3 regions of the Colwellia sp. E150_009 genome follow, and region 2 is predicted to be linked to each of the others. Evidence: predicted binding sites of a transcription regulator. Region 2 holds the regulator's gene; each other region holds the start of a gene.

Region 1 (4,556 bases), on a different contig from region 2:
CAGAATCTTTTATGGAATTACACCAACCAGATGTGTATAAATAAGAAATTTAACGAGGGAGGATCACAAATAACCGCTGGTTGTTGCTTGTGTCTCGCTATTTTGCTCAATAATTTTTAGCCTCTGAATGAGGCATGAGTAATCAATGTGGGGTCAATATGTCATCTATTCCTGAGAAAGATTGGAAGTTATTTCGTAAATTGCAATCAGAATTAACAGCCAAAGCTTGTGAGATAATTTTTAGGCAAGTTAATGATATTGCAAATGAACGAGCTGGTAAGGAACATCAATCATATTTGGATTTATACCGACTGATTGAAACAGAAGATGCCAAAATAGCTGAAATGTTTAACAATCCAACTCGCAATAATGTGATATTAAAGATTGTTTCATTGAAAAAATATGATGTGTTAAGTATTGAGCAGTTTCAAATGTTTAGTGAAGAAACACAAGGGGTTGTTAATCGCATTCTTAATTTAAACTGAACAGCTTATTTCTAATCAATTTTGAGTTGTTTTCAATCAATAAATAGGCATAAAATCAGTTGGACTTTTCTATTTCATCACTAATAATAAATAACAGGTTTTTTATATTCATATTTGGTAAATATTAATTGGAGATATTATTATGTATTCTGCTAAACATGGTTTATCTATTGGTATAGAAAGGTTTGAAAATGATTTTTTTCTATCATTAAAAGCCATAGGAAAACTAACACATGAAGATTATGAAATAATCACACCTATGATTGATTCTGCACTAGCACAAGTTAAAGACCCTAAAGTTAATGTATTGATGGACGCAACTGAACTTGAAGGCTGGGAATTAAGAGCAGCTTGGGATGACTTTAAACTTGGGCTTAAACATAACAATGAATTTCGTAAAATAGCCATTTATGGTAATAAAAATTGGCAAAAAGTTTCAGCTAAACTTGGTTCTTGGTTTATGTCAGGTGAAATTCAGTATTTTGATAATTTACATGATGCTTTAAATTGGATTAAACAAGAGTGATTCTACAGGCTTGTTAGTCGTATGAGGCAACTAAAATGTTACTAAAAGTATTGGTTGTAGGTTTGTTGCTTTCTCTTGGTGAAGTTGTAAACGGGAATATTAGGGTCAGGGTATTACACCATTTATATGGTAGAAAACGTGCAAAATTTATCAGTTTTTTCTCTGGTATGATGATAATTGTGCTTATAGTATGGTTAACACAACCATGGTTAAACCTTAGTAATTATATTGAGTGCTTTTCAACTGGTTTTATTTGGATGGTAATGCTGCTTTGTTTAGATATATATTTTGCAAGGTGCGTATTCAAGTTTAAATGGAAGAAAATTACAGAAGATTTTAACATTAGAAAGGGCAATTTACTTAGCATTGGCTTAATATTGCTATTTTTCATGCCGAGTATTGTATTTTGGGTTAAAACATCAACGGACGGCTAACACAGTTAGCGTTAGTTAAATCGCTATAACTCTTCAATTAAAGCACCATGTTCATTTTGGTGCATTATTTTAAAACATGCCTTAACCTAAGGCATGCTATTCCTCCTGAAAAACAATTATATCAATAAAAACAAGTAATTAAATGTTGGCTTAATCTGTGCTTTGCATTAGTTAATAAAATAATTTTAGCTATAAAAATATAAAAGAGGAAGTTTAATGGCTTATATTGAACCTAGTGAATTTGTCACAAAAATGGTAGACGCAGGCGAGCAGAAAGTTTACATGTCAACTAAAGATACATTTATTCGAGCATTTATGGCTGGAGCTATTTTAGGCTTAGCAGCTATTTTTGCCATCACCGTTGCCACTAAAACGGGCAGTGCTATTTTAGGCGCATGTTTATTTCCCGTTGGTTTTATTATGCTGTATTTAATGAAGTTTGATTTACTAACAGGTGTATTCACTTTAGTGCCACTGGCTTTATTTGATAAACGCCCAGGTGTAACAATGCAAGGGGTATTACGAAACTGGGGGTTAGTATTTATTGGCAATTTTGCGGGTGCCATGACTACTGCTTTTTTTATGTCATTTATATTAACTTATGGTTATTCAGCAGACGGGGGCGTTATTGCCGCTAAAGTTTCTCATATAGGTGAAGCCAGAACATTAGGTTACCAAACACACGGTATTGGCGGATGGTTTACTATATTTATTCGCGGTATGTTATGTAATTGGATGGTATCAATGGGGGTTGTTGGTGCAATGATATCAACGTCTGCAGGGGCTAAAATGGCAGCTATGTGGATGCCAGTAATGCTGTTCTTCTATATGGGTTTTGAGCATTCAATTGTTAATATGTTTTTATTTCCTTTTTCAATGATAATGGGGGGAGACTTTACTGTTTATGATTATTTATTATGGAACGAAGTGCCAACCGTATTAGGTAACCTTGCAGGTGGTTTATTATTAGTAGGCTTACCACTTTACTTAACACATGTTAAAACATCACCGAACCGCAAAATTTCTTAATTGTTTTAATATAGTACCAACAAATGTGTAACCTAAAAGGCTTCCGTAATACTTATTATGGAGCCTTTTTATTAATATCAGTCTACAATACATAATTAGACCAATATCCAACATTACACTTAAAAATATAATAACTGATAAAAGTTAAAAAAACTTATGAATAACCCCTTAAAAGTCAGTATTGGTGGCGCTACGGATAAAGGCATAAAAGAAATTAATCAAGATTTTATCGGCAGCCACTCTCCAAGCGAACCACAACTAAGCGGAAAGGGCATAGCACTTGCTGTGGCTGATGGCATAAGTTCTAGTAAAGTAAGCCAAGAAGCAAGTGAAGCAGCTGTAAATAGTTTTTTAAACGACTACTACTGTACCTCTGACGCTTGGTCAGTTAAAAATTCAGTGTATAAAGTGGTTCGTGCTATTAACTCATGGTTATTCGCACAAACCCGAAACAGCCCTTATCGGTTTGATAAAGATAAAGGTTATATTTGTACCTTTAGTGCTATAGTTTTTAAATCAAATAGCGCCCATATTTTTCATTCAGGTGACTCAAGGGTTTACCGTTTAAGCGATACTAATTTAGAACAACTCACTGAAGATCATCGTCGACAAGTTTCCGACCAGCAAAGCTATTTAACTCGGGCGTTAGGTATTCATCAAACGTTAGAAATTGATTATATAACGTTGCAACTTGAACTTGGTGATATATACATTCTAGCCACTGATGGCCTGTACGAATTTGTAAACGCAACCATAATAAGTAATGTAATTCACGAACATAGCTGTGTCGAAAAAGCAGCCAATACACTACTTAACATAGCAAAAGAAAATGGCAGTGACGACAATATTAGTATTCAAATAGTCCGTATTGACAACATACCTGAATATCAACTTGCTGAGGTTCAACAATTAACAAAACTGCCCACGCCACCACAACTTGCGCCAAGAACATTATTTGATGGTTATGAAATTACCCAAGAAATATATATTAGCAGCCGTAGTCACGTGTTCTTAGCTAAAGATCTTGATAGCCAAGAAAATGTTGTAATAAAAGTGCCGTCAACCGAACTAAGTACCGATACAAAATATTTAGAACGTTTCATGCTAGAAGAATGGATAGCCAAACGCATTAATAACCCACACGTTGCTAAAGTAATTATTCCCACCAGAAAGCGCAACTTTTTATACTTAGCCATTGAATACATTGAAGGAATTTCACTTAACCAGTGGATAATAGATAATCCAAAACCTAAACTTGAAACCGTACGTAATATTATCGAGCAAATAGCTAAAGGCCTACAAGCATTTCACCGCCAAGAAATGATTCATCAAGATATTCGCCCCAATAACATCATGATTGATAATTATGGCACAGTTAAAATTATCGACTTTGGCTCAACGTTTATTGCAGGAGTATCAGACAGCGAAAGCGATGGGGAAATGCGCGGTACTATTCGTTATTCGGCCCCAGAATATTTTCTTGGTCAACTCGGCACGCAACAATCAGATATTTATTCATTGGGTGTGATAGCTTACCAAATGCTTTCAGGTAAATTTCCTTACAGCGCCAAAATAGCACAAGCCAATAGTAAATCAGCACAACGAAAATTAACTTACCGTAGTATCATAGATGATAACTCTGTATTACCTGTGTGGATTGACGATACGTTAAATAAGGCGCTACAAATTGATCCTGTAAAACGCTACAGTGAACTATCAGAATTTATACAAGATTTACGCACACCAAACAGTGAATTTTTAGCCCGTACCCGTGCTCCGCTCATACAACGCGACCCCGTGATGTTTTGGCAAGCGATGTGTTTTATTTTAGTGATTGTATTGCTTATTCAACAAATTGAATAATATAAAAATGTTGAAAATTATTTAACAGGTCTTAAATGTCTAAAAATTTTTATAATGAAAATGCTACCAGCTTTTTTAATGATACTGTAGATGCAGATTTATCAGTTATTTATCAACAATTTTTACCGCTAGTTAAAAGTGGATCACATATTCTTGATGCTGGTTGTGGTTCAGGTCGAGATACTTTGTTTTTCATCAATCAAGGTTATCAAGTAACAG
Region 2 (4,556 bases):
TTAATTCTTTACTGACTATAATATTGTTATGAGTTGGCTTGGAGGGCATGGTGATTTACTCTTTAGTTTTTTTAATATCTCTATGGTGAGTTTGCACATCTTTCTTCTCTTTGCGAAAGTTACTGGATAATAATTCTGCAATATAAACTGAGCGATGTTTACCACCAGTGCAACCAATGGCTATGGTAAGGTAGCTTCTATTATTGCGTTCTAAATGGGGTAGCCAAGTCATCATGAAACTATTAATTTGCCATACAAATTTTGTCACAATGGGTTGGCTGGCAAGAAAGTCTTTTATTGGTTGCTCTAAACCTGTGTAGGCTTTTAATTCTTTTTCCCAGTGCGGGTTAGGTAAAAAACGCGCATCAAAAACATAGTCAGCATCAGCAGGAATTCCATGTTTAAAACCAAAAGATTCAAAGACTAATACCATTGAACCTGTTTTTTTACCAAGAATGCGTTCGCGTACTAAATCGGCTAATTGATGTGGACTTAATTGAGTTGTATTAATATACAGGTCAGCATTAGTAGAAATAGGGGTTAGTAGTTTTTTTTCCAACGCGATAGCTTGATCTAATGGAATATTTTTTTTAATAAGTGGATGCAGGCGTCTAGTTTCACTGAAACGTCGAATAAGATCATTATCATCAGCATCTAAAAATAAGGTAGTAATATCAATCGCATTTGGCAGATATTCGATAACTTCTAAAATATCATTAGGATCATTTGGTAGGTTTCGAACATCTAAGCTTACAGCAACATTTTCATAATCGTGAATAACAGTATGAGTTAATGCGGGTAATAAGTTTACAGGAATATTATCAACGCAATAATACCCTAAATCTTCTAGCACCCTTAACGCAACTGATTTCCCAGAGCCAGAACGTCCACTAACAATAATAAGTTTCATAAGTTAAGCCTCGACTTACGGGTACAAAGTTTCGTGAAACGAGTGACTCTCAACACGCAATTTTCTATATCATTGCAACTTTAAGTTGCTTGTTGAATAAGATTAAACATTTCTTGTTGATTTGTGCATTTTCGTACTTGTTTGGCTGTTTTACGATTACTAAACAGCTTGGCTATACTCTGTAATGTATCTAAGTGTTCTTGTGTACTATTTTCAGGCACAAATAAACAGATGAATATATCAACAGGTTTGTTGTCTATTGCGTCAAAATCTATGGCTTGCTGAGTTGTTAAAAATACGGCGATAGCTTTATCTGTATTATTTAATCTACCATGAGGAATTGCAATACCATTGCCAATACCTGTACTACCCATTTTTTCACGGTTGAGTAAACTATCCAGTAGGTCGGTTGGACTAGCGGTTCCTAATTGCTTAGCGGCAAGAAGGCAAATTTGTTCAAGTAGGCGTTTTTTACTTTGTACTGGTACTGCACATTGCGTGCAGTCCAGTGTTAATATGTCTTGTAGTGTCATAATTTTTTATATTATTGCGCTAATGTTGCGATATTTTGCCTTTATATTTAAGCACTTGGCGATCTAATTTATCAATTAAAGTATCTATTGATGTATACATGTCAGTATTGACTGCTGAAGCATGAATTTCATTGCCTTTTAAGTGCACCGTTGCTTCCGCTTTTTGATCTAACTTTTCTACTGTCAGTACCACATGCACATTCGTGATGTGATCAAAATGTCGTTCTAATTTATCAAATTTAGTATTAACGTATTCTCTTAATGATGAAGTTAGGTCTACATGGTGGCCAGTAAGGTTAATTTGCATAAGTTCGATCCTTATTATCTTAATTGAGCTAGTATATAGCTATTATAGTAAACTCTTACGTTGATTTGACGGGGGAATAGACAAAGATTCTCGATATTTGGCTATGGTTCGTCTCGCAACATTAATTCCCTGCTCGGCCAGTAAATCAGCCATTTTACTATCACTTAGCGGCTTAGCAGGTGTTTCCGCTAGAATGAGTTTTTTGATTAAAGAACGGATAGCGGTTGATGAACATTCACCGCCATTTTCTGTGCTAACGTGACTTGAGAAAAAGTATTTTAATTCAAAAATTCCCCTTGGGGTATGCATGTATTTTTGGGTAGTTACCCGTGAAATCGTAGACTCATGCATATCTACTGCTTCTGCTATATCATTCAATACCATGGGACGCATAGCTTCTTCGCCATGCTCAAAAAAGCCTTGTTGGCGTTGAACAATACAATTAGATACTTTTAATAGGGTGTCGTTACGTGATTCTAAGCTTTTAATAAACCATTTAGCTTCTTGTAGGTTGGCGCGAATAAATTGGCCATCACTGCTTGATGACTTGGTAGTTTTTGTCATAGCGGCATATTGTTGATTTACGGATAATTTAGGGGCGGTATCTGGGTTTAATTCTACCACCCAGCGACCATTTTTTTTCTCTACAGACACATCAGGTATTACATATTGATCATCATTTTTTGCAACAACATCACCAGGGCGCGGATTTAAACTTTGAATTAATCGCATCACTTCACGCAACTGATCTTCTTTAAGACGCGTTTTGCGCATGAGTTGTCTATAATCACGGTTACCAAGTAGATCAATATGCTCTTTAATGATTAACTTACTTTCGTTTAAATACGGAGTAGTTGGCTCAAATTGATTTAATTGAATCAGCAAACAATCAGCAATAGAGCGAGCGGCAACGCCGATAGGATCAAAAACATTGATACGCTTTAATACAGCTTCTACTTCGTCAAGTTCCAGTCCCTCTATACCAACACTTTCTAAAATGTCTTCACTTGACACTGTCATATAACCTGCGTCGTCTACCGCTTCAATAATGGCGATAGCGACAGCTCTATCGGTTTCTGAAAACGGGGTTAACTCCATTTGCCATAAAAGGTGATCTTGAATAGAGTCGGTTGTTTCACCTTGATAAGTATAATCTTCACTTGGGCTACTAATTGCGCCTGTATTTGATGTGCCCGCACTGTAACTTTCTTCCCATGTTGTGTCGATATTTAGCTCTTCAGGAATATCATTTTTTTCCATAGCTTCTGTTGTGCTGATTTCATCAATGGTTGCGGATGAATCTTCACTGCCATCAGTGGCAGTCTTTTCAGAAGTTTTTGCTGAAAAGGCTTCTTCAAGATTATCTGAATTATTATTTGAATCATTATCAGCGCTAGTATCGGATGCTTGTTGCTCATTCACTTCAAGAAGAGGATTACTTTCAAGCACTTCTTGAATTTCTTGCTGAAGTTCCAACGTTGATAACTGCAACAGCTTTATCGCTTGTTGCAGTTGTGGCGTCATGGTTAGTTGTTGTCCTATTCGGAGCTGCAGAGTTGGGCGCATCTACGTTTTCTAATTCCTATTAATAATTTTATTTATTTATTTAATTTTCATAATAATAAGCATAGCTTAAGTTTTTATGTCTGTGCTAACTATAGCGTGAATTGCTCACCAAGGTATACATCTCTTACCTTTTGATTTGCAAGAATTTGATTTGAATCACCTTCGGCAATAATTTCTCCGTGGCTAACAATATAAGCATGTTCACATACATCAAGTGTTTCACGCACGTTATGATCGGTAATTAATATACCAATTCCACGATTTTTAAGGTGAATAATAATTTTTTTTATATCGCCAACAGAAATAGGATCAACTCCAGCAAAGGGTTCGTCAAGTAAAATAAATTCAGGCTCTGCAGCTAGGGCTCTAGCAATTTCTACGCGTCTTCTCTCACCACCTGATAAGCTCATACCTAAGTTATCTTTAATATGACTAATATTAAACTCTTCTAACAGGTGTTCTAACTTAGCTTGCCTATCAAGCTCACTAAGGTTCTTCCTTGTTTGTAAAATAGCCATAATGTTATCGGTGACGGTAAGTTTTCTAAAAATAGAGGCTTCTTGTGGTAAATAACCAATGCCACGGCGTGCGCGTTCATGCATAGGGGCAAGTGTAACATCTTGATCATTTAGAATGATTTTACCATCGTCGTTGGGTACTAACCCAACAATCATATAAAAAGAAGTGGTTTTTCCTGCGCCATTAGGGCCTAGCAATCCTACAATTTGACCCGCTTTCACCGTTAAACTAACACTTTTTACTACTCTATTATGTTTATATGACTTCGATAACCCTTGGGCTATTAAGGTTGATTCTTTTGGTGTATTCTCAATACTATTCATTATTACTGTCATTGTTCTTTTTATTTTGCTGAGCTTTAATTTGAGCTGGTTGTAAAACAGTAGTGACGGAATCGTCATTTCTACTTATGGCTTCTAATTTTTCACTTAATGTATTGTAAGTGATTGTTTCACCGGTAACTTTGCTGCCAGCTTGTTTGACTTGTGCATTACCTGAAACAGTAATAATGTGCAGGTCAGGTTGATACTTTATTTCATTGGCTTGTAAGCTAATTAAGCTGCCGTCTTCTAATGCTTGCTGGAAAATAGCGGGATCACCTTTAGCCAGATAAGTATCTGATTTTTCTTTCGTATTACTGTCAATGCCACTATAAACTTGCACAATGTCTGCAACAATTGAAATGGTACCTTGGCTGATATTCACCTCATCCAAATAGCTT
Region 3 (4,556 bases), on a different contig from region 2:
TTTCCACAAAGCCATTTTGAACACCTAAATCAATTAATTCACCTAAGCTGTTAATACCTTGTCCATAAAGAATTTGAAATTCAGCTTGTTTAAAAGGTGGCGCTATTTTATTTTTAACCACTTTGACGCGCGTTTCATTACCTACAATTTCATCACCATTTTTAACCGCACCAATTCGCCTAATATCTAAACGAACAGAGGCATAAAACTTCAAAGCATTACCACCTGTTGTTGTTTCAGGACTGCCAAACATTACACCAATTTTCATACGAATTTGGTTGATGAATATTAGCATGGTATTAGATTTTTTTAAGTTTGCCGTAAGCTTACGCATTGCTTGTGATAACATACGTGCTTGCAGCCCCATATGAGAGTCTCCCATATCACCTTCAATTTCAGCTTTTGGCGTTAATGCGGCGACTGAATCGACAACAATGATATCAATAGCACCAGAACGCGTTAACATATCACAAATTTCAAGGGCTTGTTCACCCGTATCAGGCTGAGATACAAGTAATTCATCAATATTAACACCAAGCTTCCCCGCATAAACAGGATCAAGTGCATGTTCAGCATCAACAAAAGCACACACTTTACCTTCACGTTGCGCTTGCGCTATTACTTCTAATGTTAATGTTGTTTTACCGCTAGACTCAGGTCCGTAAATTTCCACGACACGACCAAAGGGTAAACCACCTGCACCCAGCGCAATATCTAATCCTAGAGACCCCGTAGAAATAGTTTCAACATCCATTGTAGTATTATCGCCAAGCTTCATTATTGAACCTTTACCGAACTGTCTTTCAATTTGGCTTAAGGCTGCTGCTAGTGCTTTTTCTTTATCTTCTTTCATGTTTTACTCCGCTGACAACGTCAGTAATGTCGTTTTGATATAGCAAGTATACTGTATGGTCGTACAGTATCAAGTTTTTTTACAATTTATTTTTTTTATTAATTAAAAATCAAATGATGATAACTTTAAGTTACTGATAATAATAAATTTTATAGCATTTTATAACTTTTTAAAATTTTCTATCAAAAAGTTATAACGAGAATAATAATGACAAAAAAAGCGCTGAACATTTCTGTAAAGCGCTTTATATATTTTCTGTAGTTGCTATATTTATATATTTTTTGTAGTTACTATATTAGTTATGCTTTTTTCTAGATAGAGACAAACCAATTAATGATAGAGCTAAAATAGCTATTGATGAGGGTTCAGGTACAGAAACAGAGCCCACTTTTAATGCTGAATATTGTATAGTGCCACCTGCTGTTAAAATTTCACCAAAACCGTTACCGAAGAAGGTTACTGAAGTAAAGGTAGCTGAATCATCAATCGCCCCCACAAAGAATGCAGCCCCATTTGCTCCACCAGCTGCCGTTGCAGGGTTATCAGAAGCTTGAGTAGCACTGGCAACTTTAATTGCTGCTCCACCATCAAAACTAATAAATAACTCAGATGTAAAACAACAAGTTGCCCAATCACCTACTTCAAAACCTAATGCATTTATTGCACTATTAAAAGTAAAAGTTAACCCAGAGCCTGCACCAGTACCGTCTCCATTATCCTCAGGGTCTATTTTTATCATTTGACCTGTAGAGTTACTATAACTAGAACTATAAACACCTGCTGAATTACCATCTGATGTCGTGATAGTAAAATCTGGTTGTACCCAAGAACTACCAGAAGATATGCCTGTTAGTGTTGTTGAGCTTACTGAACCACCAGCATTAGTAACCGTTGATAAAAACTGACTTTGACCATTAGTAATTGTGTCGTAGTAATCAATAATGGTGGCTTGTGAAGCGCTCGCTATAAAAAATAAGGAAATAGAGAATGTTTTAATTGCTTTGTTTATCATAAAATAATGCCCTGTTAGTATTGTTGTTTATTAATCGCCTACTCAAAGATAAGCAAAAAGTATTCCAAAACAAAAAGCAAACTTAACCAACTGAAAACAAATATTTTTATTTTTAAATATTCATTTGCGTTATATTAGGTGTAAAATAAACTGACATTACTGTTTATCACCTCATATTAAAAATAGGTATATAATCAAACATTAACAATATAATATTAAATGAAATAAACAACCTTCCAAATAGTACCTTTTACCAATGACTACCAGCCAAGATTTATCACAACACACCCCTATGATGCGCCAGTACCTTACCATTAAGGCTGAATTTCCTAATATTTTAATTTTTTATCGTATGGGCGATTTTTATGAGCTATTTTTTGATGATGCGAAAAAAGCGTCTGATTTATTAGATATATCTTTAACAGCCCGAGGTAAAACAGGGGGTAATGCTATTCCTATGGCCGGGGTTCCTTACCATGCAGTAGAGAATTATTTAGCTAAATTAGTGCAATTAGGTGAGTCTGTTGCTATTTGCGAACAAATTGGTGATCCTGCAACAAGCAAAGGCCCTGTTGAGCGAAAAGTGGTGAGAATTATAACGCCAGGTACGGTCAGTGATGAAGCGCTATTATCAGACAAACAAGACAATTTAATTGTTGCCATCGTTGAAAATAATTCTCGTTCTAAGAAATCCTCAGATCCCTGCTTTGGTCTAGCTTATCTTGATATGACCAGTGGTCGTTTTGTAATAACAGAGCCACAAACCAATGAGCAATTACAAGCAGAGTTACAGCGCCTTTCTCCTGCTGAACTGCTATATCCAGAAACACTTTCAAATACGCTAGACATTAAACAATATAAAGGCTTACGTCGACGCCCTGAATGGGAATTTGATCTTGAAACAGCCCTTGCCTTACTGAATAACCAATTTGGCACAAAAGAGCTTACTGGCTTTGGCGTTGCGGATAAATTTTTAGGTTTATCTGCTGCGGGGTGTTTATTTCAGTATGTAAAAGACACTCAACGTACGGCACTACCCCATATACGGGCAATAGTTTGTGAATCAGCAAGCTCGGGTGTAGTACTTGATGCCGCAACTAGGCGTAATTTAGAGTTAACACAAAATCTTCAAGGGGGGGGGGATAATACATTAGCCGCGATATTGGATAAATCTTCGACTCCGATGGGCTCGCGTTTATTAAAGCGCTGGCTGCATTTTCCGTTACGAGATTTAAGCGTTTTAAAAAATAGACAAGATGCAATAGAACAAATTATTACCACTGATTTACATCTAGACGTGCAACCAGTGCTTAAAGGTTTGGGAGATATTGAACGAATTGTTTCACGTATTGCTTTAGGCTCTGCAAGGCCGCGTGATTTCGCTCGTTTACGTAATGCGCTACAAGTTTTGCCTGAATTACAACAAACACTATCACCATGCAACACTGGCTATGTTCATGCACTTTCAAAATTATTGTTACCTATCCCAGAAATACAGAATTTGCTCGAACAAGCCATTGTTGAAAACCCTCCTGTACTTATTCGCGATGGTGGTGTTATTGCTGCTGGCTATAACACTGAACTCGATATACTTCGTGATTTAAGTGATGGTGCTACTGATTTTTTAACGCAATTAGAACAAAAAGAAAAAGAGCGCACGGGGATTCATTCATTAAAAGTGGGTTATAACAAAGTCCATGGTTTTTTCATTGAAATGAGTAGAACCGCAGCAAATGATGTACCTGACAATTATATTCGCCGTCAAACTTTAAAAAACAACGAACGTTTTATTACCGAAGAATTAAAAGAGCACGAGCATAAAGTTCTCAGTGCCCAAAGCCAGTTTTTAGCCCTCGAAAAACGTTTATACCAAGAATTATTTGATAAAATATTGCCAGAAATAGCGAGATTACAAAGCCTTAGCCAAGCAATTGCTGAACTGGATGTGCTTGCCAACTTTGCCGAAAGAGCAATAACCTTACACTATGTAAAACCACAATTAAGTGAACAATCAGGCATTAATATTAATGCAGGTAGACACCCCGTTGTAGAGCAAATGACCCATGAAGCTTTTATTCCAAACCCTGTTGTTTTAACCCAGCAACGAAAAATGTTGATTATAACTGGCCCCAATATGGGGGGTAAATCAACTTATATGCGCCAAACCGCTTTAATAGTTTTACTTGCACATATTGGTTGTTTTGTTCCTGCTGATAATGCTCAAATAGGGTTAGTTGATAGAATATTTACCCGTATAGGTGCCTCAGATGATCTCGCCAGCGGTCGTTCAACATTTATGGTAGAAATGACCGAAACAGCTAATATTCTTCATAATGCAACAGATAAGAGTTTAGTGTTACTTGATGAAATTGGCCGTGGCACAAGTACTTACGATGGTCTTTCTCTCGCTTGGGCATGTGCAGAAATGCTAGCACTTAAAACAAAGGCGTTTACTTTATTTGCCACTCATTACTTTGAGTTAACATTACTAGCACAAGAAATTTTAACTTTAGCCAATGTGCACTTAGATGCCATGGAACATGATGACAACATAGTATTTATGCATGCAGTACAAGAAGGTGCTGCAAGTAAGAGCTTTGGCTTACAAGTTGCCCAACTTGCTGGTGTGCCTAAAGCAGTGATTAACCGCGCCAAACAACGATTAACCGAATTAGAAAACAAACAAGCGCC

What was found. The regulator sigma-54, encoded in region 2, starts transcription at its own class of promoters, with help from an activator protein. The targets are predictions, from matches to a motif close to GTTGGCACGNNNNTNGNNT.
Region 1: a site for sigma-54 is predicted at 1,590-1,608, ahead of ACE1OF_RS05425 (formate/nitrite transporter family protein). Genes of this name have one in related genera too.
Region 3: a site for sigma-54 is predicted at 1,916-1,934, ahead of ACE1OF_RS02535 (PEP-CTERM sorting domain-containing protein). Genes of this name have one in related genera too.

The regions. Positions count from the first base shown of each region.
Region 1 covers NZ_JBHFOM010000007.1:124,130-128,685, reverse strand. The annotation lists gene ACE1OF_RS05445 (GNAT family N-acetyltransferase) at 1-44, shown strand, start outside; gene ACE1OF_RS05440 (hypothetical protein) at 159-485, shown strand; gene ACE1OF_RS05435 (STAS/SEC14 domain-containing protein) at 628-1,011, shown strand; gene ACE1OF_RS05430 (hypothetical protein) at 1,047-1,445, shown strand; gene ACE1OF_RS05425 (formate/nitrite transporter family protein) at 1,662-2,474, shown strand; gene ACE1OF_RS05420 (protein kinase domain-containing protein) at 2,631-4,337, shown strand; gene ACE1OF_RS05415 (class I SAM-dependent methyltransferase) at 4,373-4,556, shown strand, end outside.
Region 2 covers NZ_JBHFOM010000001.1:127,564-132,119, forward strand. The annotation lists gene ACE1OF_RS00590 (HPr family phosphocarrier protein) at 1-49, opposite strand, end outside; gene rapZ (RNase adapter RapZ) at 56-910, opposite strand; gene ptsN (PTS IIA-like nitrogen regulatory protein PtsN) at 991-1,443, opposite strand; gene hpf (ribosome hibernation promoting factor) at 1,463-1,750, opposite strand; gene ACE1OF_RS00610 (RNA polymerase factor sigma-54) at 1,793-3,316, opposite strand; gene lptB (LPS export ABC transporter ATP-binding protein) at 3,406-4,158, opposite strand; gene lptA (lipopolysaccharide transport periplasmic protein LptA) at 4,151-4,556, opposite strand, start outside.
Region 3 covers NZ_JBHFOM010000003.1:99,882-104,437, reverse strand. The annotation lists gene recA (recombinase RecA) at 1-853, opposite strand, end outside; gene ACE1OF_RS02535 (PEP-CTERM sorting domain-containing protein) at 1,149-1,865, opposite strand; gene mutS (DNA mismatch repair protein MutS) at 2,122-4,556, shown strand, end outside.